Regions from separate parts of the Streptomyces sp. NBC_01508 genome, predicted to be linked through region 1. Evidence: riboswitches for the same ligand, from Rfam matches in the RefSeq annotation. Region 1 holds a riboswitch; each other region holds the start of a gene.

Region 1 (9,729 bases):
CGCGGCTCGCACTGGATGACGTACTTCGAGGTGGACGACACCGACGCCGCGGCGCTGCGCGTCGCCGAGCTGGGCGGGCATCTGATCGACCCGCCGTGGGAGACGGCGGCGGGCCGGGTCGCGACCGTGGCCGACCCGGAGGGCGCGGTCTTCAGCGTCGTGCGGTCGGCGGCGCGCTGAGTCAGGGACGGGGTGTGGGCGCGCCGTTGAGTCGGACGGCCGCCGTACGGCGTCGGTGAACAGGCCGGGCCATCGCTCGGCCCGCGGCCGTTGGGCATGATCTTCACGTGTGACGATCGCGCGGGCGAGGACAGGCTCGATCCGCTGCTGTTCGCGTTGGTCGTCGCGTCGTTCGCGGTCGCCGGACTCACCCTGCTCGCCGTGCTTTCGCGGATCGAGAGCGCGGCGGAGCAGGTACAGCGGAACGTGGGCCAGCTGTCGGCGGATCTTGAGCGGGCGCTCAGCGCGATCCGTACGGTCAAGGTCAACCACGCCGAGGCCGCGGAGATCGAGCGGCTGACGGCGAGTGCGCACCAGGCCTACACGGCGGGTGTGCGGACATCCAAGCTCACCGCTCTGGTGAACCCGGCGATCCATCTCGCGGTCACCGGTTCCTTCATGTTCGCCCTGCTGTTCGGCGGTATCCGGGTCGCCTCCGGCTCCTCGTCGCTGAGTGAACTCGTCACCATGCTCTTGTACGTCATGTACCTGGTGATCCCGGTGGGGGACCTCTTCGACGCGGGCGCGGACCTGCGGAAGGCCATGGGGTCGATGAACAGGATCCAGGAGACCCTGAACCTTTCGGTGGAGGAGAACCTGGACGTCCGTACACCACGGGAAACCCCGCGCGTCCAGGGGGCGGCGGGGGAACCGGCGCCGCCGGAGTACGTGGCGGGGAACGAGCTGTCGGCGAGGCCGGCGGGCAACGGCTCGGCGCCCCCGGCCCTGGAGTTTCGTGGTGTCCACTTCTCCTACGGCGACCACCCCGTGCTGAAGCAGATCTCGTTCACTGTCCCCGACCGTTCCCACCTGGCGCTCGTCGGCCGGTCCGGGGCGGGCAAGTCCACGGTCTTCTCCCTCATCTGCCGCTTCTACCAGCCGAGTCAGGGCGAAATCCTGGTGGGCGGCACGCCCATGTCCGCGGTGCCCCCGCCTTCCGACGTGTCCCCGGCGATGTCCCCACCCTGGACAACAACCGGCCAACGACCAGGCAACCGAGTTGTTCTAGCTCAATGCAAAACTTGGTTCTGAGACATGTCCAGTCCTGTGCCCGGGGAGGCGTGTCGGGACCAACAGTCCCGAGATCAGGCGCCGTTGACCGGAAGGACGTCCGGGGAGAGGACGCCCGCACGGGCCGAGGCCGATGTCATACGGCGGTGGTGGTGGCGCCGGCACAGCACCTCGTAACCGACCTCGTCCTCGGACTGGTACACGTCGCCGACGACGACCTGCGCGCCCTCGACCACCATCTGCCCGCCGACCGTACGGGCGTTGTGCGTGGCCCGCGCCCCGCACCAGCACAGCGCCTCGACCTGGAGCACCTCGACGCGGTCGGCGAGTTCCACCAGCCGTCGCGAGCCGGGGAACAGTTCGGTGCGGAAGTCGGTGGTGATACCGAAGGCGAAGACGTCCAGGTCGAGGTCGTCCACGATCCGGGCGAGCTGGTCGACCTGTCCGGGGGCGAGGAACTGGGCCTCGTCGGCGATGACGTAGTCGCAACGGCCGCCCTGGGAGAGGCGGTCGACGATGTACGCGTAGAAGTCGAAGTCCTCGGCGGCCTCGACGGCGTCGGTCACCAGGCCGAGCCGGGAGGAGAGCTTGCCCTCGCCCGCGCGGTCGTCACGCGTGAAGATCATGCCCAGCAGGCCGCGGGCCGAGCGGTTGTGCTCGATCTGAAGAGCCAGGGTGCTCTTTCCGCAGTCCATCGTTCCGGAGAAGAACACCAGCTCGGGCATGAGGAAGTGACGGCCTTTCAGATACGGGTACAACCCGGGGATGGCGGCTACGAGCGTACTTCGAGGAGCGGTACCAACTGCTCGACGGGGGTCATCGAGCCGTGCATCCCGACCATCTCGGACTCACGCGGCTCACGGACGGACGCGGTGATCACGACGTCGTCGTAGGCGGCGGCCACGACATCGCCGAGCCGGCCGTACACGCGCTCCAGCACCGTGTCCGGCGGGCCGAACCAGCCCGCGGCGATGGCCTCGTCGCGGCTCGCGACCCAGAACTGCTCGCCCAGCACCTCGCGCCAGACGGCGTGCACGTCCGCCTCGGCGCCCGGCACCGCGTAGACGTGGCGGGCCCGGCCCTCGCCGCCGAGGAGGGCGACGCCGGCGCGCAGCTCCCAGTCCTCGTCGAAGTCGATGCGCGACCGCTCGTCGAAGGGGATGTCGATCATGCCGTGGTCGGCGGTGATGTACAGGGCGGCGCGGGGCGGCAGTTGCTCGGCGAGGCGCTGGGCGAGCCGGTCCACGTACATCAACTGGCCGCGCCAGGCGTCGGAGTCCATGCCGAACTTGTGACCCTTGCCGTCGACCTCGCTGTAGTACGTGTAGACCAGCGACCGGTCCCCCGCGGCCAGTTGGGCGGCGGCGAGGTCCATCCGCTCCTCGCCGGAGAGCCGGCCGTGGAAGGTGCCGCCGCTCAGGGCGACCTCGGTGAGCGGGGTGCGTTCGAAGATCGGGGACGACACCTGCGCGGTGTGGATCCCGGCGGCGTCGGCGAGCTGGAAGATCGTGGGATACGGCTGCCAGACGTGCGGGTCGGTCCACGGGCGCCAGCGGAGCTGGTTCATCAGCGCGCCGGTCGCGGGGTCGCGCACGGTGTAGCCGGGCAGGCCGTGCACACCCGGCGGCAGGCCCGTACCGACGGAGGCGAGGGACGTCGCGGTGGTGGCGGGGAACCCGACGGTGATCGGCCGGCCGGTGCCGCCGCGTGAGGTGCCCAGCAGGGATGTCAGATACGGCGCCTCGTCGGGGTGGTCCTTGATCTGCTGCCAGCCGAGGCCGTCGATCAGGAAGACGCAGTTGCGGTCGGCCGGGGTGAGTTCGGGGATGACGGCGGCCGGGTCGGTGCCCGGTACGCGGACGCCCTGGCCCGCGACGAGCGTGGGCAGCAGGTCGGCGAGCGAGCCACCGCCGTACTCGGGGACGGGCGCGGTGTTCAGTGCGAGCGGGACCGGGTCCTGCCAGGCGGTGGACACGGCGGCCATCAACGGCCGGTCGACGACGGGGCGGCAGCGGTGGCTTCGGAGAGCGACTGGGCGAAGACGAGCGTCTGCCGTACGGTGTCGGGTCCGTCACCGGCCTCGCTGACGCGCAGGCTCAGGTCGTCGGCGGTGGAGTTGCCGGTGTAGCCGTGGTCCGCCTCGCAGTTGGGGTCGCCGCAGGCGGCGGGCTCCAGATCGATCCGGGCGACGGCGCCCCAGCCGATGGTGAGGACGACCTCGCGGGGCAGGGTGCCGGGGGTGTACGACTCGGGGTTCGCGACGACGCGGCTGACCACGACGGACGAGATCCGGTCCAGCTTGACCGACTCGGTCGAGGTGGTGGCGTACGGCGTCGGCGAACTGGTGTCGGCGGCCTGCTCGTCGGTGTGGCTGACGATGAAGCGGTGGGCCGTGAGGACGAGGACGGTGACATGCCGGCGGACCTCGTTGGAGTCGAACGTCGTCTCCTGGTGCACCAGATACGACGCGATCGGCTCGCCTCCGACAGCGGCCTCCACCGCTTCGGCCACGAGAGCCGGGTAGTAACCACTGCGCTCGATCGCCGTGCGCAGCCCCTGGGTCGTCGTACCGGTCTTCGCCATGGCCCCATCCTACGGTGGCGGAATGTATGGCCCGGACCGCGCGGACCCCCGTCAGTAACTCGGCAGGCGGCGGGGGCCGAGGTCGTCGTGGGACGGGGGCGGGGCGAGCCGGACGCTCGCGCCGAGCACCGAGAGGCCGTGCGCGGCGACGACCACCGGTTCGAGCGCGACGGAGACAATCTCCGGGTGGTCGTCGACGAGCCGGGACACCCGGAGCAGCAGCTCTTCGAGGGCGGCGGTGTCGACGGGCGCGGAGCCTCGCCAGCCGAAGAGCAGCGGTGCGGTGCGGATGGACTGCGGCAGTTCGGCCGCTTCGCGGCCGGTGACGGGGACGAGGCGGTGCGCCACGTCTCCCAGCAGTTCGGAGGCCACCCCGGCCAGCCCGAACGAGAGCACCGCGCCGGCGGCCGGGTCGATGACGGCGCGCACGACGGTGTCCACCCCGCGTGGTGCCATCGCCTGGACGACGGGCCGCAGCTCGGCGGGCTCACCGAGCAGTTCGGTGAGTTCGCGGTACGCGCTCCGCAGCCGCTCCTCGTCGGTGAGATCGAGCCGTACGCCTCCGAGGTCGGCCCGGTGCCGCAGATGCGGCGCGGTGGTCTTGAGCGCGACGGGATAGCCGAGGCGCGCGGCGGCCTCGACGGCGTCGTCGGGTCCGGGCGCGGGCAGCGTGGGCCGTACGGCGATCCCGTACCGCCCCAGCAGTTCCCGGGTGTCGTCGTCCCCGAGGCTCGTGCCGTGCGGGTCGGCGGGTGCCTCGCCGAGCACCCGGTCGACGAGGGCGGCGGCCCCGCTCTCGTCGATGTCGTCGTACTCGGGCACTCTGCCGGGCTCGGCGGCCTGCCGCCGCCACTGCGCGTAGGTGACGGCCTGACCGAGCGCGCGCACGGCGCGCTCGGCGGCGGGGTAGGCGGGGATCATCCGCCCGGGGACGGTGCCGGCGTCCGGTGGCGGGGTCGGCACCGGTCCCGGCACCGGTCCCGGGCGGGGCGCCGTCGTCGTGGCCGCCGAGAGGGCCTTCGCGAGGCCGCCGATCTCCAGGTGGACCACCGCCACCGGCTTCGCCGGCGCCGTCGACGCCGCTTCGCGCAGCGCCGTCGCCAGAACCTCGCCGTCGCCCGACTCCATCGCGCCGTTCTCGCCCACGGAGGGAATCGCCGTGACGACGACCGCGTCGCAGCCCGGGTCGGCCAGCGCCGCGGCCAGCGCGGTACGGAAGTCCTCGGGGCGGGCCGATGTCGTGAGGTCGAGCGGGGGCAGCGGGCGCAGGCCCTCCGTCAGGCACGCGTCGTACGTGAGGAGCCCCAGCGACTCGGAGTTGCCGAGGATCGCCACCCGGGGTCCGGCGGGCAGGGGCTGGTTCGCGAGCAGGAGGCCCGCGTCCACCAGTTCCGTGACGGTGTCCACGCGGATCACGCCCGCCTGGCTGAGCAGCGCCGAGACCGTCGCGTCCGGGACGCGGGTGACCGGCACCGCGTGTCCCGGCGGCGCGCTGCCGCTGTGGCGCGCCCCCTTCACGACGACGACCGGCTTCTGCGCCCCCGTACGTCGGGCGAGCCGGGTGAACTTCCGCGGGTTGCCGATCGATTCGAGGTAGAGCAGCACGACGTCGGTGTCCGGGTCGTCGTGCCAGTACTGGAGGAAGTCGTTGCCCGAGACGTCCGCGCGGTTGCCCGCCGAGATGAAGGTGGACACCCCCGCGCCGCGCCGGACCAGCCCGGCGAGCAGCGCGATGCCGATCGCGCCCGACTGGGTGAAGAGACCGATCCGCCCCCGGCCGGGCGGCTCGGGCGCGAGTGAGGCGTTCAGCCGGACGGGCGGCGATGTGTTGATGACGCCGAAGGCGTTGGGACCGATGACCCGCATGCCGTACGAGCGGGCCTGCCGCACCAGTTCGCGCTGCCGCTCCCGCCCGGCGGGGCCGCTCTCCGCGTATCCGGCGGAGAGCACGACCAGGCCCTGGACGCCGTGTTCGCCGCAGTCCGCGACGACGCCGGGCACCCGCTCGGCGGGGACGGCGACGATCGCGAGGTCGACGGGCTCCTCGATCCCGGCGAGGGAGCGCACGGCCGGGACGCCGTCGATCTCGGTCAGCTCCGGGGGCAGGGCCACGTTCACCGCGTACGTACGCCCTGTGTAACCGCCGTCGAGGAGGTTGCGCAGTACGGTCCGTCCGACGCCGCCCGCCGTGCGTCCGGCGCCGATGACGGCCACCGACGACGGGCCGAGGAGCCGCCGCACGGAGCGCGCCTCGGCGCGCTGCTCGCGGCCCCGCTGGACGGCGAGGGACTCGGCGGTCGGTTCGAGGTCGAGGACGAGGCGGACGGAGCCGTCCTCGAAGTTGCGTTTCTGGGTGAACCCGGCGTCCCGGAACACCTTGATCATCTTGTTGTTGGCGGGCAGTACCTCCGCCGCGAAGCGCCGGATGCCGCGCTCGCGCGCCACGGCGGCGATGTGTTCGAGGAGCGCGGAGGCGATCCCGCGCCCCTGGTGCGCGTCCTGCACGAGGAAGGCGACCTCGGCCTCGTCGGCGGGGGCCGACGCGGGCATGCCCCGGCTGTCGATGCGGTCGTAGCGGACGGTGGCGACGAACTCGCCGCCGACGGTCACGGCGAGGCCCACCCGGTCCACGTAGTCGTGGTGGGTGAAGCGGTACACGTCCTTGTCGGAGAGCCGGGGGTAGGGCGCGAAGAAACGGTAGTACTTCGACTCGTCGGAGACCTGCTCGTAGAAGCTGACCAGCCGTTCGGCGTCGTCGGTGGTGATGGGCCGGACGCGTGCGGTGCCCCCGTCGCGCAGGACCACGTCTGCTTCCCAGTGAGCGGGGTACGCGTACTGCGACGGCGGCGTCATGGTTCAGAGCCTACGGCGCGCACACCGGTAGCGTCGGCTCCTGCGGCGGGGCAGGCTGGGGGTGCCTCATCGGCCCGCTCCGGGCCCCGTGGCACACTGGTCTAGACAACAAACTGTGACTTGAAGGGCAACACCATGGCTGAGCGCCGCGTCAACGTCGGCTGGGCCGAGGGCCTGCACGCCCGTCCCGCCTCCATCTTCGTCCGGGCGGCCACGGCCTCCGGCGTTCCGGTGACGATCGCCAAGTCCGACGGCAGCCCGGTCAACGCGGCGTCGATGCTCGCCGTGCTGGGCCTGGGCGCGCAGGGCGGCGACGAGATCGTCCTGACCTCCGACGCGGACGGCGCGGACGTCGCGCTCGACCGGCTGGCGAAGCTGGTCGCCGAGGGCCTGGACGAGCTGCCCGAGACCGTCTGACCGGGTATCCGGTACGCGGTACGTACGCCTACGTCGAAGGCCCCGGCATCCCGCGCCGGGGCCTTCGACGTGCGTAGCCGTCAGACGCCCACGCCGTGCGCGCGCAGATACGCGACCGGGTCGATGTCGGAGCCGTAATCCTCGCTCGTGCGCGCCTCGAAGTGCAGGTGCGGACCTGTGGAGTTGCCGGTCGAGCCCGCGACGCCGACCGGCGTGCCCGGGGCGACGCCCTGGCCGACTGAGACGCCGACCGAGGAAAGGTGTCCGTACTGGGTGTACGTGCCGTCGTTCATACGGATGACGACGTTGTTGCCGTACGCGCCGCCCCAGCCCGCCTCGACGACGGTGCCCGCGCCGACGGCCACGACCGAAGTGCCGGACGCGGCGCGGAAGTCGACGCCGGAGTGGCTGCCGGAGGACCAGAGTCCGCCGCCGGTCCGGTATCCGGTGGTGACGGGCGAGCCGGCGACCGGGAGCCGGTAGGCGTTGAGACGTTCGCGCTCGGCGGCGCGTGCCGCGCGTTCCTTGTCCTCGCGGATCTCCTTGGCGCGGGCCTCCGCCTTTCGCTTCGCCTCGGCCTCGGCGCGGGCGGCGGTCTCGGCCGCCGCCTTCGCCGCGGCGGCCTGCTGGGCGGCCAGGCGCTGCGCGTCGGCCTGGGCGTCGATCTCTGCGGCGAGCGAGTCGTCGATGACGATGGCGCGGACCGGGGTGGCCGGGCTGTCCGGAGCGGCCGGGGTGGTGTCCTCGGCGACGGCCGCCTCCAGGTCGGCGGCGAGCGCCGGGGAGCCGAGGGTGCCGATGACACCGGCCGCGGTGAGGGTCGCGACTCCGGCGATGTTCGCGCCTCGGCGCGTCATTCGGCCCGGGGCACGGTGCTTCCCGGTGGCACGGGTGAACGCCATGAAGTGGCTGGTCCTTTCCTTCCTTCTCGCCTACCGGGTTAGCTGACGGGTTCGGAGCAGGAAGGTCTCCTACGGGCTCCTTCGCGCACAGCGCGAAGGCCCCCGATTCACCCCAGGGACGCGTGCATTGGGTCCCCGGCTCCCCAGGCTCGCGCCTGACGGGGACTCGGCGATGGCTGTCCGGTGCCGCGGGCGCGGCGGGATCTGGCGGACAGCCGGACCGACGCTAAGGGGGTCATCTTTCAATCACCAAACGGACAGGCCCTTTTGTCGCGCATGCCACAGGGCATTCAGGCAACCTCCTGAAGAATGCGGACATAGCGGGAACCCCGGCGACTGGTTCGTCACCGGGGTTCCCCTTATCCGCATCGCGGGGCCGCGCCGTTTCAGCCGGTGACGACCTTCACCTCGCCGATGCCCAGGGCCTCGACCGGCTCCCGGATCACCGAGGCGTCCCCGACGAGCACCGTGACCAGCCGGTCGCCCGGGAAGGCGCTGACGACGGCGGCCGTCGCCTCGACCGTGCCGGTCTCGGCCAGGCGGGCGTACAGCTGGGCCTGGAAGTCGTCCGGGAGGTGCTGCTCGACCTGGTCGGCGAGCGTGTCGGCGACGGACGCGGCCGTCTCGTACTTCAGCGGCGCCACACCGACCAGATTCTGCACGGCCGTCTCGCGCTCGGCGTCCGTCAGACCCTCGGCCGCGAGCGTACGCAGCACCTTCCACAGGTCGTCCAGCGCGGGGCCGGTCGACTCGGTGTCCACGGAGCCGCTGATGGCGAGCATGGAGGCGCCCGTGCCGTGCGGGTCCGAGCGCAGCACCTGCGCGAAGGCCCGCACGCCGTACGTGTAGCCCTTCTCCTCGCGCAGCACCCGGTCGAGCCGGGAAGTGAGCGTGCCGCCCAGGCAGTATGTGCCGAGCACCTGCGCCGGCCAGACGCGGTCGTGCCGGTCGGGGCCGACGCGGCCGATCAGCAGCTGGGTCTGGACGGCTCCGGGCCGGTCCACGATCACCACACGGCCGGTGTCGTCGGCGGTCACCGGCGGCACGGGGCGCGGCTCGGAGGTGTCACCCGTCCAGTCGCCGAGGGTCTCGGCGAGCAGCGCGTCGACGTCGACGCCGGTGAGGTCGCCGACGATCACCGCCGTTGCGGTGGCGGGGCGGACATGCGCGTCGTAGAAGGCGCGGACGCCCTTCGCGTCGATGCGGCCGACGGTCTCCTCGGTGCCCTGGCGCGGGCGGGACATGCGCGAGGTCGCCGGGAACAGCTCCCTGGAGAGCTGCTTGGCCGCGCGGCGGGCCGGGTTGGCCTGCTCGTGCGGGATCTCGTCCAGCCGGTTCGTGACGAGCCGGCCGACCTCGCTCTCCGAGAACAGCGGCGCGCGCAGGGCGTCGGAGAGCAGACCGAGCGCCTTGGGCAGCCGGGAGACCGGGACCTCCAGGGAGACCCGGACGCCGGGGTGGTCGGCGTGCGCGTCGAGCGTGGCGCCGCAGCGCTCCAGCTCGGCGGCGAACTCCTCGGCCGTGTGCTTGTCGGTGCCCTCGGACAGCGCCCTGGCCATGATCGTGGCGACCCCGTCCAGGCCCTCGGGCTCGGCCTCCAGCGGGGCGGCGAGGGAGACCTCGACGGCCACCACCTGCTGGCCGGGGCGGTGGCAGCGCAGCACCGTCAGGCCGTTGGGCAGCGCGCCGCGCTCGGGCGCGGGAAACGCCCAGGGCCTGGCCTCCCCGGCGGTCGGCTGCGGGT
Region 2 (9,729 bases), 3.5 Mb from region 1:
GCCGCGATCGTCGCCTTGATGAGGGCGAGCGCGTCCTGGCCGTACACGGCCGACGGTTGGAGAAGCGCGAACGCCTTGCGGAACATCCGGAGTCGGTCCGGGTCGGTGATCGTCTCGGCGCCGCGGTAGCCCTCCACCTCGGCTCGACGGTCGTCGAAGAGAGAGAAGCCGTCGCCAGGATAGATACGCAGTGGGGCGCTTGCGGGGATGATGCCCAAGGTCAGTCCGGGAAGAGCGGTGGCTTTGAGTAGGTGCTGTAGCTGGCCCCGCACGACCTTCGGCACAGCAGGACCGCTGAGGTGCGGGGCTCTGCTGTGTGCACCGTGAGGACATCGCAGTCGGTCCCGGTTGCTTGGCCCGGATACGCGCGAGCGGAGAGTAACGACTTGGTGCGCGATTGCGGTGCTCGCGATCTCTGTGGTCTGATGCCAAGCTCCCTTCGCGTTGGTAGGGGCATGGCCCTGACAGGCCCCAATAGTTGGAGGATCGGCTCTTGGCGCACCGGTTCCACCCTGACTGGATCGTCCCAAGCAGCGTTCACCATTACCTTCCCGACAACCATCGGTTGGCCGGCTGTCTCCTTGGGCAGCGCCTTCGAGCCGTGACGCGGCTTCTCGATGTTCCCGCCGAGGACGAGCCACGTCTTGAGTACGGGCCGGCGCTCTTGACCGGTCACGATGGTGAACAGTGGCTGATTGATACCGAGGAGTCCAAAGCCAACGTCCTTTTCGTTTCGGATGTCACAAGGACCCTGGCCAACTCCCTCTGGTACTCAGGCATGACGATCCAGGTGCCGATAGCCGAGCCGATCCCCAGCCATCCGTTGCGAAGCCTGGTGACCGAGGCGGTCGCAGCGGTGGAGGTGATCAGCCGCGATCCCGAGGAGGGAGTTCGCGACTCTTTCGCGATGTGTGGGGTGCGGCTGACGACGACCAGCGGCACACAGATCTGCGTCGGAACGCACCTGACGGACTTGATGATCAGCGAAGTGGCGTTCCGAACGCCGGCGGAGGTCGGTCCTGGTCTGTACTACGCCCCCCTGTGAACCGGCCTTCCCGGGCGCAACACGTGGGGCAGCTTAGGATCCGCCGTCATCATCCCATCACCTGCATGGAACGATGACGCCGTGTCGTCAGGATGGGCACGCGCGGCCTTGTCGCATCACGTCTGTACCTGAATCCCGCGTCGGTGACGGCGAGTACGACTGAGATGTCCACCCCGGCGGACGCTGGGCGGTCTTCGCCGGCAAGCGTCACACCACCTGCGTCGGGCCCGACGGCGACATCGTGTGGGAAGCCGACCACCGACCCGGACGCAATCGTGGTCGTGGAGGTGGAGGGTGGAGGTGGTTTGACGATCATCCCCCGGACGGTGCGCTCTCTCAGAACCAGCCCTGGACCATCTTCATGAAGTGTCGGTCAACGCCCATTCGAACGATTCGCGCGTCGCGTCGTCCACGTCCAGGATCGCGAACACCACCTGCTCGAAGACCCCCGCGAAGTCGCCGCGCAGGTGGACCGCGAACGCCTCGGCGACCTCGGCCGGGTCGTTGCCGAACACGCCGCAACCCCACGCGCCCAACACCAGGTGGGAGTTGCGGTGGTGAGCCGCTACGGCGAGCACACCGCGGGCGCGGCTCGACAGTGCGCCTGGGATCTTTCCCGCCGCTCCGGGCCGGTCCCGCTCGATCATCCGGCGGTTCGGTGCGGCCGATGTCAGGAACGCCGCGCGCAGGGGTGCGGGCAACCAGGAACCGTCGTCCCGGCGGAACACCGGTACATCCGGCGCGTATATGACCTGGTCGCTGTAGAACGGATCAGGATTGTCCCGGTGGAACTCGTAGAACTCCGGGCAGCGGATCAACGCGTCGTACAGCGCGCTGGAGCGGGCCAGGCTCTCCTCCTGGGCACGCGCCCCACGGGCCACACCTCCACCCGGATTACGGGCCGAGGCGAAGTTCAGTACCGCAACTCGTCCGGCCCCGGCCCCGTTCCCAGCCCCGGCCAGTCGCTCCACCGCTTCCAGGGTGCTCTCCGCCGTCACCTCGACGCGCGTTTGCCCCATGCCCTCGGCGAAAGGCAGGCGGCGAAGCTCACCCGGGAGGTAGAGGAGTGTTCCGCGGCGCATATCGTCGAGATCGGCCGAGAGATCCACCCTGCGCCCCTCGTACTCGTACCAGCCCTGCTCGAAGGCCAACTGGGTTTCCTGCCATGTCCGGCGCACCGTCTCAGTCTCCCCGTCACAGGTCATCCACGTTCATGTACGGGACAGATGTACAACGACAGCACGCCTGCGGCCATTCAATTTCGCCGAGCGCGAGCGCGAGCGTGGTCTGGAGACGGGCAAGACGGGCAAGACGGGCCGTGGACCGCGAACCCGAACCGCCGGCTTGACGTGTTCAACGCGGTCGGCCGGGGCCGCGTCCGCGCCGGCCGGGCCGGCCGGCGGGCCGGTTACTGTCGGGCCATGCACGACCCCACCTCCACCCCGCCGCCCCCCGCCCCCGAACTCTTCACCTGGGAGTTCGCCACCGACCCCTACCCCGCCTACGCCTGGCTGCGCGAGCACGCGCCCGTGCACCGGACGACGCTGCCGAGTGGGGTCGACGCGTGGCTCGTGACGCGGTACGCGGACGCCAAGCGCGCCCTCGCCGATCCCCGGCTGTCCAAGAACCCCGTGCACCATGCCGAACAGGCGCACGCCAAGGGGAAGACGGGGATCCCGGGGGAGCGGGGCGCGGAGTTGATGACGCATCTGCTGAATATCGATCCGCCCGACCACACCCGGCTGCGGCGGCTCGTGTCGCAGGCGTTCACTCCGCGCCGGGTGGCCGAATTCGCGCCGCGCGTGCAGGAGTTGACGGACGGGCTGATCGACGCCTTCGCGGCGAAGGGGGAGGCCGACCTCATCCATGACTTCGCCTTTCCGCTGCCCATCTACGCGATCTGCGATCTGCTCGGCGTCCCGCGCGAGGACCAGGACGACTTCCGCGACTGGGCCGGAATGATGATCCGGCACGGCGGTGGGCCGCGCGGCGGGGTCGGGCGGGCGGTGAAGAAGATGCGCGGGTATCTCGCCGAACTCATCCACCGTAAGAGGGACAACCCCGGCGACGACCTGATCTCCGGTCTGATCCGGGCGAGCGACGACGGCGAGCACCTCACCGAGAACGAGGCCGCCGCGATGGCGTTCATCCTGCTCTTCGCGGGGTTCGAGACGACCGTGAATCTGGTGGGCAACGGGGTTTACGCCTTGCTCCGGCACCCCGATCAGCGGCAGCGGCTTCAGCGCTCGCTCGCCGCCGGCGAGACCGGGCTGCTCGCGACCGGGATCGAGGAACTGCTGCGCTACGACGGTCCGGTGGAGCTGGCCACCTGGCGCTACGCCACCGAGGCCGTCGAACTCGGCGGCCGGCGCGTCGCGGTGGGCGACCCCGTTCTCGTCGTACTGGCCGCCGCCGACCGCGACCCGGAACGGTTCGCCGATCCGGACCGGCTCGACCTGTCGCGCAGTGACAACAAACACCTCGGATACGGCCACGGCATCCACTACTGCCTCGGCGCGCCGCTCGCCCGGCTGGAGGGGCAGGCCGCGCTCGGCACCCTTCTGACTCGGCTGCCCGACTTGCGACTTGCGGTCGATCCATCCGATTTGCGGTGGCGTGGCGGGCTCATCATGCGTGGACTGCGCACGCTGCCGGTGCAGTTCACAGCGGTGCGTGACTGACGGATCGTCAAGACTGTGACTTTCACGTGATCTGCGCTGCATCGACTTGTGACAGACGTTCGAGTACCGCTACGTTCACGACCGTCTCAGCCGTCACATCTTCAGGATTCAGGTTTCAGGCTCCAGCAGTCTCACGGAAGGCAACCGCATGCGCTCCGGGAACGGCCGGCACCGTCGGCCCCGTCAAGCCCCCGCCATTGTCGTCGCGGCAGGGGTGACAGGCTCGGCGATCGCCATCCCGCTGCTCGGCGCGACCAGCGCCAGTGCGGCAGACGCCGCCACCTGGGACCGGGTGGCCGACTGCGAGAGCGGCGGCATGTGGAGCGCCGACCTCGGTAACGGGTTCTACGGCGGACTCCAGATCTCCCAGGAGACCTGGAGCGACTTCGGCGGTACGGCGTACGCACCCACCGCCGACCAGGCCAGCCGCAGCCAGCAGATAGCCGTGGCGGAGAAGATCCTCGCCGCGCAGGGGCCGACCGCGTGGCCGACCTGCGCGCTGATCACGGGCCTCACAGCGGACGCCGGTACGGCTCCGGACGCCGGGGCCGCCGGTGATGCCACCCAGAAGCCCGAGACGCCCCCGGAGCCCGAGCCGACCGAGACGGCCGTCCTGCCCCCCGCTCCCGAGTCGGCGCCCCCCTCCGGTCAGTTCGGCCGGGACTCCGCCGCCGAGACGCCCAGCACGGAGCCCAGCACCGAGCCGGGCGCGGAATCCGGTACGGAGCCCAGTACCGGCCAGGGCAAGCACCGCGGCGACGCGGCGCCCGAGCCCGGCAAGTCCGCCGAGGCCGAGGCCGAGGCCGGCGCGGGTACCGGTAGCGGCGCCGACAGCCCCGACAGCCCCGACAGCCCCGACAGCTCGACCGAGGCGGGCAAGTCCGGCAAGGCGGACGAAGAGCGAGAAAGCGGTCGTCATGCCTCACGGGGTGACGGTTCCGCACGCGACGGCGACGCCGCGGACGCCGCCGACGACGACTCGTACACCGTCCGCTCCGGCGACAACCTGTGGGCCATCGCCGGCGAGCAGAAGGTGGAGGGTGGCTGGCCCGCGCTCTACGAGGCGAACCGCGAGGCCGTGGGCTCGGACGCCGACCTCATCCTGCCGGGCCAGAACCTCGATCTGACCGTAAATCAGGGGTAGTTAAGCGGTCTATGTCCGTATCTGGGCAAGTGAGACAAGCGTCTCTTCGCCTCAACTGGTGCGGGTCGCCCGGCGGCTCGCACCGTCTCCGCCCCGACCTGCGTAAACAGAGGTTTCCTCACGGCAAGATGGGCGAATCATCCCGGATGTTCCTTCTTTGAACATCCGGGATGTCTGTGTTTACGGTCTGAACCGCTCGCACCGCGGGCACCGTCGACCGTCACGCCGAATCCTGCCGTCGGTCGGGGGGAGTAGTCGTCGCGCAAGCGCCGAAGGCAGGAGCGGGGGACCCACAGGTAAGCGCCGGTCACAACGGCCGGCTCGGGGTGCAGCCGTGCGCAGGGGGACGTGAAGACGTTCCCTGGTCGCACGGCCGGGCAACTCACTTGGCCCGAACCCGACAGCTCACCTCGTAGGCGTCGGTGAGGAGATTTCGCATGCTGTTTTCCAGCAAGTCCGGCAAGGCCAAGCACCGCCGTCCGTCCAAGGCCGTCCGTTACGCCACGCTCGCCGGCATCACCGGTGCCGCTGTCGCGGCCCCGCTGATCGGCGCCACCTCCGCCTCCGCGGCCACCACCTCCGAGTGGGACACCGTCGCCCAGTGCGAGTCCGGCGGCAACTGGTCGATCAACACCGGCAACGGCTACTACGGCGGTCTCCAGTTCTCCGCCTCCACCTGGGCCGCCTTCGGTGGCAGCGCCTTCGCGTCCACCGCCGACCAGGCCTCGAAGTCCCAGCAGATACAGATCGCCGAGAAGGTCCTGGCGGGCCAGGGCAAGGGTGCCTGGCCGAGCTGTGGCGTCGGCCTGTCCAACGCCGCGAACGACGCCGGCTCGGACGACTCCGCCCAGCAGCAGGCCCCGCAGCAGCAGGCCCCGGCTCCGAAGGCCGCCCCCGAGGCGGCCCCGAAGCAGGAGTCCGCGCCGCGCGCCGAGCGGGAGCAGCCCGCTTCGCGCAGTGAGACGCGTGGTCCGGTCGAGAAGGGCGACGGCGAGTACAAGGTCAAGGGCGGCGACACGCTCTCCAAGATCGCCGAGGCCGAGAAGGTCGAAGGCGGCTGGGAGAAGCTCTTCGAGCTGAACAAGGACATCGTCGAGGACGCCGACGAGATCTTCCCGGGCCAGCAGCTCCACCTGAGCTGAGCCTCCCCGAACCCCGGACCCGGACCCGGACCCGGCTCCCACCCGAGCCGTGAGTCCTGACCTGAGTCCTGACCCTGAGCCCCGGCCCGGCGCGCCTTACTCCCCCCGGACGCGCCGGACCGGGGCCAGGGCCGGACCGGGTCAGGGCCGGGGCCTGTCCGCCGCCCAGGCCCGGAGGCGCCGCCCAGGCCCGGAGCGCGACCGCCGCACCAGTCTCAGGACATTCGTGGCGCACCCCGCATTCCGGACTCTTTTCGTCCCAGCGGGCGGGCATCGGCCGACCGGCACCCGGGAGCCGGTTAGGCTCATGCCGCAGGGCCAATGAGGCCCCGCACCAACGCGTCACATCCCAGAAGGAGATGCTCGTGCCGTCCATCGACGTCGTCGTAGCCCGGGAAATCCTTGACTCCCGAGGCAACCCAACGGTCGAGGTCGAGGTCGGCCTCGACGACGGCAGCACCGGCCGTGCTGCTGTTCCCTCCGGTGCGTCCACCGGCGCGTTCGAGGCCCTCGAACTCCGCGACGGTGACCAGAACCGCTACCAGGGCAAGGGTGTCGAGAAGGCCGTCCTCGCCGTCATCGAGCAGATCGGCCCGGAGCTCGTCGGCTACGACGCCACCGAGCAGCGCCTGATCGACCAGGCCATGTTCGACCTGGACGCCACGCCCGACAAGTCCTCGCTCGGCGCCAACGCCATCCTCGGTGTCTCGCTGGCCGTCGCCCACGCCGCCTCCGAGGCGTCCGACCTGCCGCTCTTCCGCTACCTCGGCGGCCCGAACGCGCACCTGCTGCCCGTTCCGATGATGAACATCCTCAACGGCGGGTCGCACGCCGACTCCAACGTGGACATCCAGGAGTTCATGATCGCGCCGATCGGCGCCGAGTCGTTCTCCGAGGCCCTGCGCTGGGGTGCCGAGGTCTACCACACGCTGAAGAAGGTCCTGAAGGAGAAGGGGCTCTCCACCGGCCTCGGCGACGAGGGCGGCTTCGCGCCGAACCTGGAGTCCAACCGCGCCGCGCTCGACCTGATCCTCGTGGCCATCAAGGAAGCCGGCTACGCCCCGGGCAAGGACATCGCGCTCGCGCTCGACGTGGCGGCCTCCGAGTTCTACAAGGACGGCTCGTACGAGTTCGAGGGCAAGTCCCGCTCGGCCGCCGAGATGACCGAGTACTACGAGGAGCTTGTCGCCTCGTACCCGCTGGTCTCCATCGAGGACCCGCTCTTCGAGGACGACTGGGCCGGCTGGAAGGTCCTCACCGACAAGCTGGGCGGCAAGGTCCAGATCGTCGGCGACGACCTCTTCGTCACCAACCCCGAGCGCCTCGCCCGTGGCATCGAGGAGGGCTCGGCCAACGCCCTGCTCGTCAAGGTCAACCAGATCGGTTCGCTGACCGAGACCCTGGACGCCGTCGAGCTGGCGCAGCGCAGCGGCTTCAAGTGCATGATGTCGCACCGCTCCGGCGAGACCGAGGACGTCACGATCGCCGACCTGGCCGTCGCCACCAACTGCGGCCAGATCAAGACCGGCGCCCCGGCCCGCTCCGAGCGCGTCGCCAAGTACAACCAGCTGCTGCGTATCGAGGAGATCCTGGACGACGCGGCCGTGTACGCGGGCCGCAGCGCGTTCCCCCGCTTCAAGGACTGACCCGCTCTTCAAGGACTGACCAACAGCGCCCGTCCTACGGCCGTCCCCGGCCACGGTCCCGTACCGTGTCCGGGGACGTACGCGCGTACAGAGGCAGTACGGCGGTACAGAGGTACGAGGCACAGAGGTACGAGGCACAGAGGTACGAGGCCGGCTCAACCTCTGAGGGAGGCGGGACCATGGCCGCGAACCGGGACCGGTTCTCCACCGCGACCAAGATCAGGATCCTGGGCGAGCAGACCGCCGCCCGCGTCTATCGCTCGCAGACCCGCCGGCAGACCCGCCGGCCGGCCGGCCGTTCCCGGCTCACCGGACGCGCCGCGTTCCTCGTCCTCGTCGTCTGCTCGCTGATCGTCGCCCTCGCCTACCCGATGCGGCAGTACGTGTCGCAGCGCGGCGAGATCGCGGATCAGCGGCAGTTGACGCGCGAGGCCGGGCAGCGGGTCGAGGAGCTGCGCGACGAGCGGGCCCGCCTCAAGGACGACGCGTACATCCAGCGTCTGGCGCGCGAGCATCTGCACTACGTGCTGCCGGGGGAGACCGGCTACGTCATGACCGACCCCCGCGCGGCCGACGAGCGCCGCACCGACCAGGATCCGGCCGACCGGCCCTGGTACTCCAATCTCCTGGACGGCGTCGACAGCGCCGACCGGACGGACAGATAGACATCAAGGAAACCGACGCAGGTATGGAAACGCCCCCTCCGCAGACCGAACGAACCGAACCCACCGAGGCGGACGTCGCGGCGTTCAGGCAACAGCTCGGCCGGCCCCCGCGCGGTCTGCGCGCCATCGCGCACCGCTGCCCCTGCGGGCAGCCCGATGTGGTGGAGACCGCCCCGCGACTCCCGGACGGCACGCCGTTCCCGACGCTCTACTACCTGACCTGCCCGCGTGCGGCCTCGGCCATCGGCACGCTGGAGGCGAACGGTGTCATGAAGGAGATGACCGAACGCCTCGCCGCCGAACCGGAGTTGGCCGCCGCGTACCGCAAGGCCCACGAGGACTACCTCACGCGCCGCGACGCCATCGAGGTGCTGGCGGGCTTCCCGAGCGCCGGCGGTATGCCGGACCGGGTGAAGTGCCTGCACGTCCTGGTCGGCCACTCGCTCGCGGCCGGCCCCGGAGTGAACCCGCTGGGTGACGAGGCGCTGGCGATGCTGCCCGAGTGGTGGCGCAAGGGTCCGTGTGTGATCCCGTTCACAAACGACGCCCCCGCTGACGGAGACACCGTATGACCAGGGTCGCGGCGATCGACTGCGGTACGAACTCCATCCGCCTCCTCGTCGCCGACGCCGACCCCGCCACCGGCGAACTCGTCGACCTGGACCGGCGCATGACGATCGTCCGGCTCGGCCAGGACGTCGACCGGACGGGCCGGCTCGCCCCCGAGGCGCTGGAACGCACCTTCGCGGCCTGCCGAGAGTACGCCGCCGTCATCGAGGAACACGGCGTGGCCGTGGACCGGACCCGCTTCGTGGCCACCTCCGCCTCCCGCGACGCCGAGAACCGCGACGAGTTCGTCCGTGGCGTTCTCGGCATCCTCGGCGTCGAACCCGAGGTGATCACCGGCGACCAGGAGGCCGCGTTCTCCTTCACGGGCGCCACCAAGGAGTTGACCGGCCGCACCGACCTGGAGAAGCCCTACCTGGTCGTGGACATCGGCGGCGGCTCCACCGAGTTCGTCGTCGGCGAGGAGCGGGTCACGGCCGCGCGGTCGGTGGACATCGGCTGCGTACGGCTGACCGAACGGCACCGCCCGGCCGACCCGGCCACCCACGCCGACATCACCGCCCTGCGCGCCGACATCGCCGCCGCCCTCGACACGGCGGCGCGGGACGTCCCGCTCGGAGAGGCCCGCACCCTCGTCGGCCTGGCCGGCTCCGTCACCACGGTCGCGGCGATCGCGCTGGGTCTGACGGCGTACGACTCGGCAGCGATCCACCACTCGCGCATCCCCTTCGACGTGGTCCGGGAGATCACCACGACGTTGCTGTCCGCCACCCACGCCGAACGCGCGACGATCCCGGTGATGCATCCGGGGCGGGTCGACGTGATCGTGGCGGGCGCGC
Region 3 (9,729 bases), 210 kb from region 1:
GAGATGTTCGCGGGGCCCGTACTGAAGGACAAGAACAGCCTGACCGACATCGGCATCATGATCGGCGCGGCGGTCGCCGCCTCGCTCGGCGGGACCTGGGCGCTGCACCGGGGCGTCCCCGGCCGCACCGCCGTGGCCGCGGTACTCGGCGGCGTACTCATGGGGATCGGCGCACGGCTGGCGGGCGGCTGCAACATCGGCGCGTACCTCGCGGGTATCGCGTCCGGCAGTCTGCACGGCTGGATCTGGGGCGCCACCGCCCTGCTCGGAACATGGGCGGGGATACGGCTGCGCCCGCTGTTCGCGCTGGGCAACCCCAAGCCGGGGGACGGGATCTGCTGAGCCGGGCCGGGCGGGCCGCCGTAGGCTGAGCCGGGTGGTCATCGAACAGGACGTGAAGCTGAGCGACGGGCGCACGCTGCGGACGTACGACAGCGGTGGCGGTGCCCCGCGCGGGGACGGGCTGACCGTCTTCTGGCATCACGGCTCGCCGCAGACCGGCGCCCCGCTGGAGCCCCTGCTCGCCGCGGCGGCGGCGCGCGGCATCCGGCTGGTGACGTACGGCCGCCCCAGCTACGGAGGTTCGAGCCCGCTGCCGGGCCGGAACGTGGCATCGGCCGCCGCCGACGTGGAACGGATCGCCGACGCGCTCGGCGTCGGGTCGTTCGCGGTGATGGGGGCGTCCGGTGGTGGACCGCACGCGCTGGCGTGCGCCGCGCTGCTGCCGGACCGGGTGACGGGCGCCGTCTGCCTGGCGGGCATCGCGCCGTACACGGAGGACTTCGACTGGTACGAGGGGATGGTGTCGCCCGGCGGTCTGCGGGCCGCCGCCGACGGGCGCGAGGCGCGCGAACTGTACGCGGCGACGGACGAGTTCGACCCCGCGAGCTTCATCTCCGCCGATTTCGCGGCGCTGGAGGGCGCGTGGGCGTCGCTGGGGGCCGACGCGGTGAAGGCGGGGCGGGCCGGGCCCGACGGGCTGATCGACGACGACATTGCCTTCGCGACCGCGTGGGGTTTCGACCTGGCGGAGGTGACCGCGCCCGTACTGCTCGTGCAGGGCAGCCGCGACCGGGTCGTACCACCCGCGCACGCCAGGGCGATGCTCGCCGGTCTGGCACGGGGCGAGCTGTGGGTACGGCCCGAGGACGGGCATGTGTCGGTGCTCGACGCGTGTCCGGTGGCGATGGACTGGCTGGTGGCGGGGGCGGGGCGTAGGGCGCGGCGCGGGGCGTAGGGGCGGGGCGTAGGGGCGGGGGTTTCAAGGTTTGGCTCGGGGTTCGGCTCGGGGTTCGGCTCGGGGCGCGACGCTTTCATTCCTTTGCGGTTATATAATCGCGTGGGTATGATCGGGGTATGCCCATACCGTTCGACGTGCTCGCGGAGCCGAGCAGGCGCAAGATCCTCGACCTGCTCCTGGAGCGCCCGCATCTGGTCGGTGAGCTGACCGACCGGCTCGGCCTGAGCCAGCCCGGCACCTCCAAGCACCTGCGGGTACTGAGGGACGCCGGACTCGTACGGGTCCGGCAGGACGCCCAGCGCCGCTGGTACGAACTGGCCCCGGAACCACTCGCCGAGCTCGACGCCTGGCTCGCGCACTACCGGCATCTGTGGACCGGCGGTCTCGACGCGCTCGAACGGCATCTCGACGCGATGGAGGACGATTCCTCATGACCGCGCACCCCGGCAACGACCCTGCCGACCGATGGTCGCGTGGCGGGCGCGGGTGCAGGACGTGGCGACGGGGCTGCTGGACACCGAACAGGGCGTGTCGGGGAAGTAGCGTCGTCCGCCCGCCCGTTCACCCGGCCGTCTGTCCGGCATGCCGTGCCGTGCCGTGCCGGAACGGCGCGGTCGTCAGCTCGCGGTCGTCAGCTCGCGGGGGTCGGCGTGTCGTCGGCCTTGATGTCGAAATCGATGTCGTCACCGTCGACGGCCGAAACGGTGACCGTCACGCCCAGCGTGCTGCCGTCGGCCGCGGTGAGCGTGCAGCGGGCGGTGTTGTCGACCTTCCCGACGAGATCCTTGGGGCAGGTGATGTCCGGCTTCGCCTGGCCCGTCGTCTCGGCCAGTTGCTCGGCGACCGTGTCGGAGAGCTTGTCCTTGGACACCTTCGGGGCGGAGTCTCCGACACTGACCGAGCCCGAGCATCCGACGAGCAGCACCCCTGCCGCTACGGCCGAAAGGCCCCACGTCACTGCGGAAAGAGGGGACTTGATCATTGGTGATTCCATTCCGGGTGGTGAGGGGAAGCGGAAGCCGGAAGCATGGGTGGCCCCCTTCAACATGCCCAGCGTATGGCGGGTATCGGGACTCGGACTCCGCGGTTCCACCCCGAACCGGCCAAACCACCGCGCACTCCATGGACTCTTCACCTCACCGGCGAACGATATTCACCACTGGCGACCCACGCTCGCCGGGTCGTGATCGCGGCTCCGTACCCACGGCTGCCGCGACGTCGCGCCCGCCCGGCAATCTCGAAGGCGAGGAAGCCTCGGTTCCCAGGCGCACACCGCGTCCGCGATAATCGGAGCCATGGACACGCTGGTTGGGATTCTGGTGAAGGTCATCCTTTTCGCTTTCGTCGTGGGGATGTTCACCTTCGTCATCAGAACGTTCGTGCGCAGCAGCAGGGAGGACACGCAGCTCAGAGCGGGCTGGGCGGCGCTCCCCAGGGTCGCGGCGGACCGCGGCTGGACGTACGAGCAGCGCGCACGGGGACGGGCCACCGAGTACTGCGGCGTGGGTCCCATGCCCGGCAGCGGATCGAATCTGAGCGCCTGGCACTACATCACAGGCGAGTTCCGCGGTCGCTCCTTCAAGTGCTTCGAGCACCGCTACAACAGCCCCATTTCGGGCGATACGCAGGGCGGGCGCAAACGGCCCACCATCGAGGCCATTTTCATGGTCACGGCGCCCGGCCCGGGGCCGTCCCTGGAGATCCTGCGGCCGAGCATGTTCAACGTGATGCTCGACCGGCGGTCCAGTATGCCGCTCGGCGCAGCCGAGTTCGACGACACGTATCGCGTCGTCACCGCGGACGAGGCCTTCGCCAGGAACGTCCTGAGTGACACCATGGTGTCTTTTCTTCTCACGGACGAGCGAGCCAAGAAGTCTCCGCTTCAGGTACGCGGCGACGAACTGTTCACCTGGTACACGGGAGCGATCTCCCCGCAGAGCCTTGAGGACAACCTCAACTACCTGTGCGACGCGCTCGACCGGATTCCCACGCAGGCGTGGACTGCCGCCTGAGCGGAGCCGAGTGCCCCTTGTCCCGGAGCGGCGATTCCGCCCGCCGGGACAAGGGGCACTCTGCCTTCGTATTTCGGCGCGTATCGGCCCGGTGCGGTCCAGGTCCAAATCGGCCGGTCCGACTCGCTTCGCCTAGGTCCTGTCCGGCGGATCTTCGGGGGGTCCGGGACGCCTGGCACGGCACCTCGCCGCGTTGTCGGACAGGGCCTAGGCCGGCGTGTCCCCGTCGGCCGCGCGGACCGTCCCGACGAATTCCTTGTAGTCGTCGATGACTTCACCGAGCTGATTCTGCGTCGCCGTGAGGACAAGCTCGATCACCGCGCGCTGGGCCGGATTCCTGACGTCCTCAAAACCGAGGTACACCTGGCTCTGGCACAGCTCGATGGGCTCTCCCCGCAGGGTCGTGGAGAGGACGAGGTTCTGCACGATTCCGGGGGAATCCGTCAGGCCCGGAATGTCCGGCGTACCGATGTCCGACTTCTTGACGACCCGTACGGGCCCGGCCTGCTCCAGCCGGGGCACCGACTCGTCGGCGATCTGCGACATGGTCGCGCCGTCGTTGCGCATCTCCCCGGAGATGGTGATGTTCGCCGTGAACCCGCCGTCGACGGAGGCGCGGTGCAGCGCGACGAAAGCGGCGTTCGGCGCTCCCACCTCGTCCGGCGGCGCGGCCTGCCAGCCGTCCGGCAGCGAAAAGGAAATCTTGACCGGCAACGTGGCCGTCATGGTGGATCCAACCCTTCAATGAACTTCGGCTCGGGCCAGGGCGTGTCTCAGAACCAACTGCCCACTGTTTTGTCCCAGCCGTCGCCGATAGCTTTACCCGCGTCGCCGACCGCGTCGACCACCTTGCCCGGATCGACGGTGATGTTGGCACCGACCTTACCGCCGACGCCGAGACCGACCCCGAGATCTCCGCCGATGGTGAACTTGCCGTCCGTCATGCCCACGTCGACATTGGCTTCGGCGCCGATGCCCGCCCATGCCTCGCCGGTGACACCGGCGCCCACCCCGGCGACATCGGCGGAGAGGGACCCGGTGGCCTTGGCTCCGGCGAACGCCTCCGCTCCGACGTGCACTCCGTCCTTGCCGCCGGAGACCTTCACCGCGGCGTCGGCACCCACAAAGCCCTTCGCCTCGCCCTGCGCGCCGACGATGCCGTACTGCGCGCTGCCGCTCGCCGATGCCTGCGCCAGGTACGCGGTCCCCGAAGCGCCGGCCTGCAACTGGCCGTTGGTGACACTCGCACCGACCGAGCCGTCCACCCCAAGCGTCTGGACGCTGGCCGCGCCCTTGAGCTTGACACCACCCGCTGTCGTCTCACCGGTGGTGCCGGCCTCCCAGGCACTGGCTTTGCCCGTCCACTCGGCGATCTTGATATTGACGTCGGCCTTCCTGTCGGCCGGGGGTGGGTCACCGTCCTGAGCGGCCTGGTTACGGAGATACCAGTTGTTGTCCGCGTCCTTGCCGAACTCCTTCTCCCTGCGACGCCAGTGGCTCGCCTCGTCCGTCACCCATCGCTTGTCCTCCCTGGCCCAAGCCGTAGGAGAAATGGCGGTCTTGGCGACGCCGTGCGCCTCGGCCCACGCCTTGGCGTCCACCCCGCTCCTGACCGTCACGAGCCAGTCAGGGCTGCCTTTGGCACTCCCCGCGAGGTCGTTGAGCTTCGTGGTCAGCGTCGTGGCCGCCTCTTTGAGCTGCTTGCGCGCGGTGCTCAGCAGTTGTTCGGCGCCTGCGTGGTCCCCGGTCTTCCACGTGTCGATCGCGGTACCGGCCTGGCCCTGCGCCCAAGTCAGCGTGGTGGAGTACGAGCGGATGGCCTTGGAGGCCCCGGACATCGCGTCGCCCGCGAAGTACCAGTTGGTCTTCTCCTTGCCGAGGGTGGGCCAGAAGGCTTCGCTGGCCTCACCGACCCAGCCCTTGACGCGCACGTCACGCAGGCCGTCGCCGATTCCTTCGAATTTGTTCGACCACTTGTTGAGGGCGATCTCAAGATCGCCGAGCTTGCCGACGTCTCCCGGTATGAGAGCCTTCGGGTCCGTCGTCGACCCGAGCGTGCCTGCCATGTGTGCGGATTCCCCGTTCGTGTGTCCGTGCCTGTGACTGTGGCTTGTGGCCGGGACTGTGGCTGCGGCGGTGGCTGCGGCCAGGACTGCGGCTAGGTCAGTACCGTCTTGACGGACTTGACCGCGTCACGGATGGCCTTGTCCGTTTCCTCGTAGTTGCCGTTGGCCTTGTTCAGTCCATCGGCCAGGGTCGCCGCACAGTCGGCGAGGAACCCGGATCCCGACTCCCACGTCGCACAGAAAGTCACCAGTGCCGCCGCCGCGCCATCGTCCCCGAGCGACGTCGCCTGCCCGGCCGGGTCGCTCAGGTCCACCTTCTTGACCGGTTTGAGGACTTCAAGAATGTCCTTGGCGCCCTGCTTGAGGACTCCTGGGCCTACTCCAAGATCAGCCGTCACGGCAGCTCCCCCTACGTCCAACTCTGCCTGCTCACACGCGCATCGGCGCTGATCCCGCGCACGCTACCACCAGGCCGGAGAGTGACAGCGGGTGGTGTTCTCGTCGCGGGGACCGGCCCGTGGACCCGCCGGTGCCGACCGGCGGCCGTTCGCCGACGTACCACCCGGCCGACGAGGCGCCAGGCCGACTCCCTTCGATACCGGAACCACCCCCGAATCCTCACCCATCCTCAATGAGGCCGTCACAAAACGCCTCCGCCAACCGCCTTCGGACAGCCGCCCCACGACAACTGCCCCACGACGACCGCCTTCCGGCAGTTCTCACACAGACAGCCGGCGAGGCCACGTGTGTGGCCTCGCCGGCTGTCCGAGGAGGTGCGGCCCGAGAGCCGCGCGATGTGGGGATGTCGCCGATCAGTAGGGACCGTTGACGTTGTCGATGGAGCCGTAGCGGTCGGCCGCGTAGTTGCAGGCCGCCGTGATGTTGGCGACCGGGTCGTAGCTGTCGGTCGACGTGCCGGGCACGTGGTATGCCTCGAAGGTCGGGTCGATGACCTGGAGCAGGCCCTTCGACGGTATGCCGGCCGCGGCGTTGGAGTCCCAGTTGTTGATGGCCTGCGGGTTGCCCGCGGACTCGCGCATGATGTTGCGGTGGATGCCGTCGTACGAACCGGGGATGCCGTTCTGCGCCATGACGTCCAGCGCCTCCCGGATCCAGCCGTCGAGGTCGTTGGTGTACGACTTGGCGGCCGTCTGGACGGCTTCGGTGGTCTTGGCTGCCGACGCGTCCGCGGTCGAGGCGGTCGGGGCCGCCTTGGGCTTCCCCGAGAGCTTCAGCGTGAGGCCGGGGCGGATCAGCGACGGGTCGTCGCCGATGGCGTCGCGGTTGGTCTGGTACAGCGCCTTCCAGCCGCCGCTCACGGAACGGGCGTCCGCGATCTTGGCGAGTGATTCGCCCTCCGCGACGGTGTGGGTGACCGCCTTGACGGCGTTCACGGCCGACGGTGCGGTGACGGCCTGCCGCGGGGCGGGCGCGGCGCCCGCCGTGGTGGCGGTCACCAGAGGCAGGGCGAGTGCGGCACCGCCCGTGCCGGCCGCGATGAGGCGGCGGGCGAGCGGGCTGGTACGGGAACGGCGGTGCTTACCCTCTGCGGGCATGACGAGATCCTCTCCGTCGCCTACGAGGTGAGCTGTCGGGTTCGGGCGGGAGATGCCCGGCCGCGCTGTGGGCGCGGCTTCACCCCAAGCCGGTCCGGCAAATGCCGGATCGGCGGCTTACCTGGGTCCCCCGCTCCTGCCGTACGTGAATGGGTGAGTGCGGTTTCCGGACGGCGGCAGGATTCGGCGTTCCGCCCGGAATGAGGTGAACGTAAGCGAGAACGTCCGGGCGAAACAAGTCCTGAATTCACCGCACCCTGCCATTCGACAGACCGGGCGGAGATCAATTCGAATTCCCGCCCGGCGGTACACGCCTCAACTTTCCCTTCCCGCACGGGAGGTGGGCGGAGGCGGGGAAGCCGCGACCCACCGCGCTTGTGACACACATCACGGGAGAGCGGCGCAACCGTTCAACGACAACACCACCCAGAAAGGGACAACTTGGTTGCTGGATACGCATATCACCCACACCCGAAAAGCGGACAAATAAGTATTTTCCAGCCGTCGCGAATCACGGATGACCGATAACGAATTTATGACGGCGCGCCTTCCGTACGGCTCCCCTCATCGCGAGGATGCCGGAGCCGTTGTTGGACCTGTCGATCGACACGTTGTTGATCTCGACGTCCGGTACGTTGCCGCCACCGTTCTTGAACTGGATGCCGTCGTACGTCGAGTCGGAGATCTCGGTGTCCCTGATCCTCACCCCGATGATGTCCCGGCTCGCCGGGAAAATGGTGATCGCGCCGAACTCCTGGCCCTCGTCCCAGAAAGCGCCGCCCGTACGGTGCAGGGCGTTTCCGGGGAGCAGGGTCTCGCCCGAGAAAGGCAGCGGTTCGTGGTCGGTCGCCAGCATGATTCCCGGGTAGTTGGCGGTATCGGCGATCCAATTGTTGTGGACCTTGTTTCCGCAACCGCCAACCGCCGTATATCGCGACGCCGTTGGCCGCCAGGGCAGCCGGATCGTATTGTTGGTGAACGAGTTGTCATGCGCGATGTCCACCGCCGGATCCTTGACGTATCGATTGGCCCAGACGGCGGGCGAATCGTCACCCGTGGTACGGAAGGACGAGTTGTCGACCTTTGAATTGCGGGTGCCGTTGGTGAAGTTGATGCCGTCGGCGTATGTGTTGCGGATACGCATGCCCTGCGGGATCCAGACGCACGCGATGTCGCCGTTCTGGTCGGCGGTGACCGCCGCCTGGACGGCTTTGGTGTCGTCGTTGCCGTCGTCGGGGACCGCCCCGCACTCGGTGATCGAGGTGCACTCGGCGGGCCTGGCCGCCGGGGGTGCCACCTGCGTCACGCCCGGCGCGTCCGGGATCGAGTTGCGTACGACGATCGAGTTCGATGCGTTGGTCGAGGTGAACTCCACGCACTCCCCGGTGCTGTCCAGCCGCACCGATTTACGGCCGGAGGACTCGCTGGCGAAGTTGGTGTGCCCGAAGGCGCGTACGGCGTCGGCCTTGACCAGGGTGCCCTGGTAGCGGCCGGCCTCGGCCTCGTACCCGATGTACGGGGGGGGTCGCTCCACGCTCGGCCGCGGCGCGGGGCGGCGCGGACAGGATCGGGCCGGGCGGCGGGCGCTTCACGCGCCGGGCGCTCACGCGGGGCGCGAACCCTATCAACTGGCTGTTACCTCCATAGAGCCAAAATCGCCCGTTCTCCTGGACCTTTGCTCGCGAACACCCTCAGCATGATTACTGCGAGTAGTCATTCGCTCCGGGTGCGGCGCCGCCGTGCCACGTGCTCCATCCATCCCGAAAAGGACCTGTCCGGGCCCCATGAGAATTTCCCGCTCTCGCACCAGACTGTCCAACACCCTCGCGGCGTGCGCTGTCGTCAGCGCCCTCGCCGCCTCAACTCTCGTCGGTGCCGCTCCCGTTGTCGCTCACAGCGGAGAGGACCACCACGAGCACTCCACCAGAGCGGGCGTCGACCCCGCCGGGAAGCCGGCCGCCGACCCCGGCGCGAAGGACACATCGAAGGACAAGTCCAAAGACAAGAAGGACAAGAAGGACAAGACGGAGAGCAAGCCCGAGGTCGATCCCGCCGAGGTGGCGGTGCTCGGCCGGGAGCACGCCGAGGAGCACGCCACCACCCGCCAGGGCGCCGAAGACCTCGGGACGTATCCGCAGGCGACCCGCACCGCCCGGCTGAAGATGCTCACCGACACCCAGCGGAAGATCAACGGGGAGTACAAGGCGTCGGACTTCGGCGCCTTCAAGGAGTACTTCGACTCACCCGACTTCGGCGTCCACGTCGCCCAACTGCCCACCGGCAAGGTGCTCCTGTTCTCCTTCGAGCGGATCGAGACCGATCCCACGAAGGAGACGGCCCCCACCCAGGTCGTCGGCGCCGCCAACCGGGGCCGCGCCTACCTCTGGGACCCCGCGAAGGGCACCGGCGAAAGCGCATTCAAGAAGGTCACTCCGCCCGCCGTCACGATGCCCGACAGCACGGGCGTCTCCCGCCCCGCGCCGATCTTCTGCGCCGGACACGCCTTCCTGCCGAACGGGATGCTCGGCGTCTTCGGCGGCAATCTCGGCGGCAACGGCGGCTCGGGGGCCAAGCTGTCCTTCGTCTTCGACCCGTGGAGCGAGACCTGGGCGATGAACGAGGACATGTCCGTCGGCCGCTGGTATCCCAGCGTCGTCACCGGCGCCAACGGCCGGATGCTGATCATGTCCGGCCAGTCCGAGCTGGGTTGGGGCACGCCCACCCCGATCGTGGAGCGCTTCCCCGCGCTGAGCGACCCGGTGCCGTACCGCAAGACCGACCTCCCCCGGTTCCAGAGCGTCGACCGCTTCCGCGCGGACGCGCCGTACAAGCTCGACTACCCCCACCTGTTCAGC

Evidence for each region. Region 1 has a riboswitch for cyclic di-AMP ahead of OG700_RS07870 (M23 family metallopeptidase). Riboswitches for the same ligand answer to the same signal wherever they lie in the genome.
Region 2: it holds a riboswitch for cyclic di-AMP, as region 1 does, so the genes downstream of both, OG700_RS24825 (transglycosylase family protein) here and OG700_RS07870 (M23 family metallopeptidase) in region 1, are expected to answer to the same signal.
Region 3: it holds a riboswitch for cyclic di-AMP, as region 1 does, so the genes downstream of both, OG700_RS07020 (transglycosylase SLT domain-containing protein) here and OG700_RS07870 (M23 family metallopeptidase) in region 1, are expected to answer to the same signal.

The regions. Positions count from the first base shown of each region.
Region 1 covers NZ_CP109419.1:1,760,249-1,769,977, forward strand. The annotation lists gene OG700_RS07835 (VOC family protein) at 1-180, shown strand, start outside; gene OG700_RS07840 (ABC transporter transmembrane domain-containing protein) at 277-1,251, shown strand; gene OG700_RS07845 (thymidine kinase) at 1,305-1,955, opposite strand; gene OG700_RS07850 (alkaline phosphatase family protein) at 2,003-3,214, opposite strand; gene OG700_RS07855 (DUF5998 family protein) at 3,214-3,813, opposite strand; gene OG700_RS07860 (GNAT family N-acetyltransferase) at 3,865-6,666, opposite strand; gene OG700_RS07865 (HPr family phosphocarrier protein) at 6,802-7,083, shown strand; gene OG700_RS07870 (M23 family metallopeptidase) at 7,164-7,985, opposite strand; cyclic di-AMP (ydaO/yuaA leader) riboswitch at 7,999-8,167, opposite strand; gene OG700_RS07875 (M16 family metallopeptidase) at 8,372-9,729, opposite strand, start outside.
Region 2 covers NZ_CP109419.1:5,309,700-5,319,428, forward strand. The annotation lists gene OG700_RS24800 (Scr1 family TA system antitoxin-like transcriptional regulator) at 1-641, opposite strand, end outside; gene OG700_RS24805 (hypothetical protein) at 602-1,045, shown strand; gene OG700_RS24810 (TIGR02452 family protein) at 1,405-2,223, opposite strand; gene OG700_RS24815 (cytochrome P450) at 2,467-3,726, shown strand; gene OG700_RS24820 (transglycosylase family protein) at 3,941-4,870, shown strand; cyclic di-AMP (ydaO/yuaA leader) riboswitch at 5,128-5,304, shown strand; gene OG700_RS24825 (transglycosylase family protein) at 5,308-6,012, shown strand; gene eno (phosphopyruvate hydratase) at 6,372-7,658, shown strand; gene OG700_RS24835 (septum formation initiator family protein) at 7,838-8,323, shown strand; gene OG700_RS24840 (DUF501 domain-containing protein) at 8,347-8,895, shown strand; gene OG700_RS24845 (exopolyphosphatase) at 8,892-9,729, shown strand, end outside.
Region 3 covers NZ_CP109419.1:1,546,850-1,556,578, forward strand. The annotation lists gene OG700_RS06980 (YeeE/YedE family protein) at 1-342, shown strand, start outside; gene OG700_RS06985 (alpha/beta fold hydrolase) at 377-1,237, shown strand; gene OG700_RS06990 (ArsR/SmtB family transcription factor) at 1,357-1,674, shown strand; gene OG700_RS06995 (DUF4333 domain-containing protein) at 1,872-2,222, opposite strand; gene OG700_RS07000 (hypothetical protein) at 2,536-3,252, shown strand; gene OG700_RS07005 (hypothetical protein) at 3,460-3,978, opposite strand; gene OG700_RS07010 (putative T7SS-secreted protein) at 4,026-5,318, opposite strand; gene OG700_RS07015 (hypothetical protein) at 5,411-5,716, opposite strand; gene OG700_RS07020 (transglycosylase SLT domain-containing protein) at 6,131-6,874, opposite strand; cyclic di-AMP (ydaO/yuaA leader) riboswitch at 6,879-7,040, opposite strand; partial or broken gene OG700_RS07025 (hypothetical protein) at 7,431-8,393, opposite strand; gene OG700_RS07030 (galactose oxidase-like domain-containing protein) at 8,659-9,729, shown strand, end outside.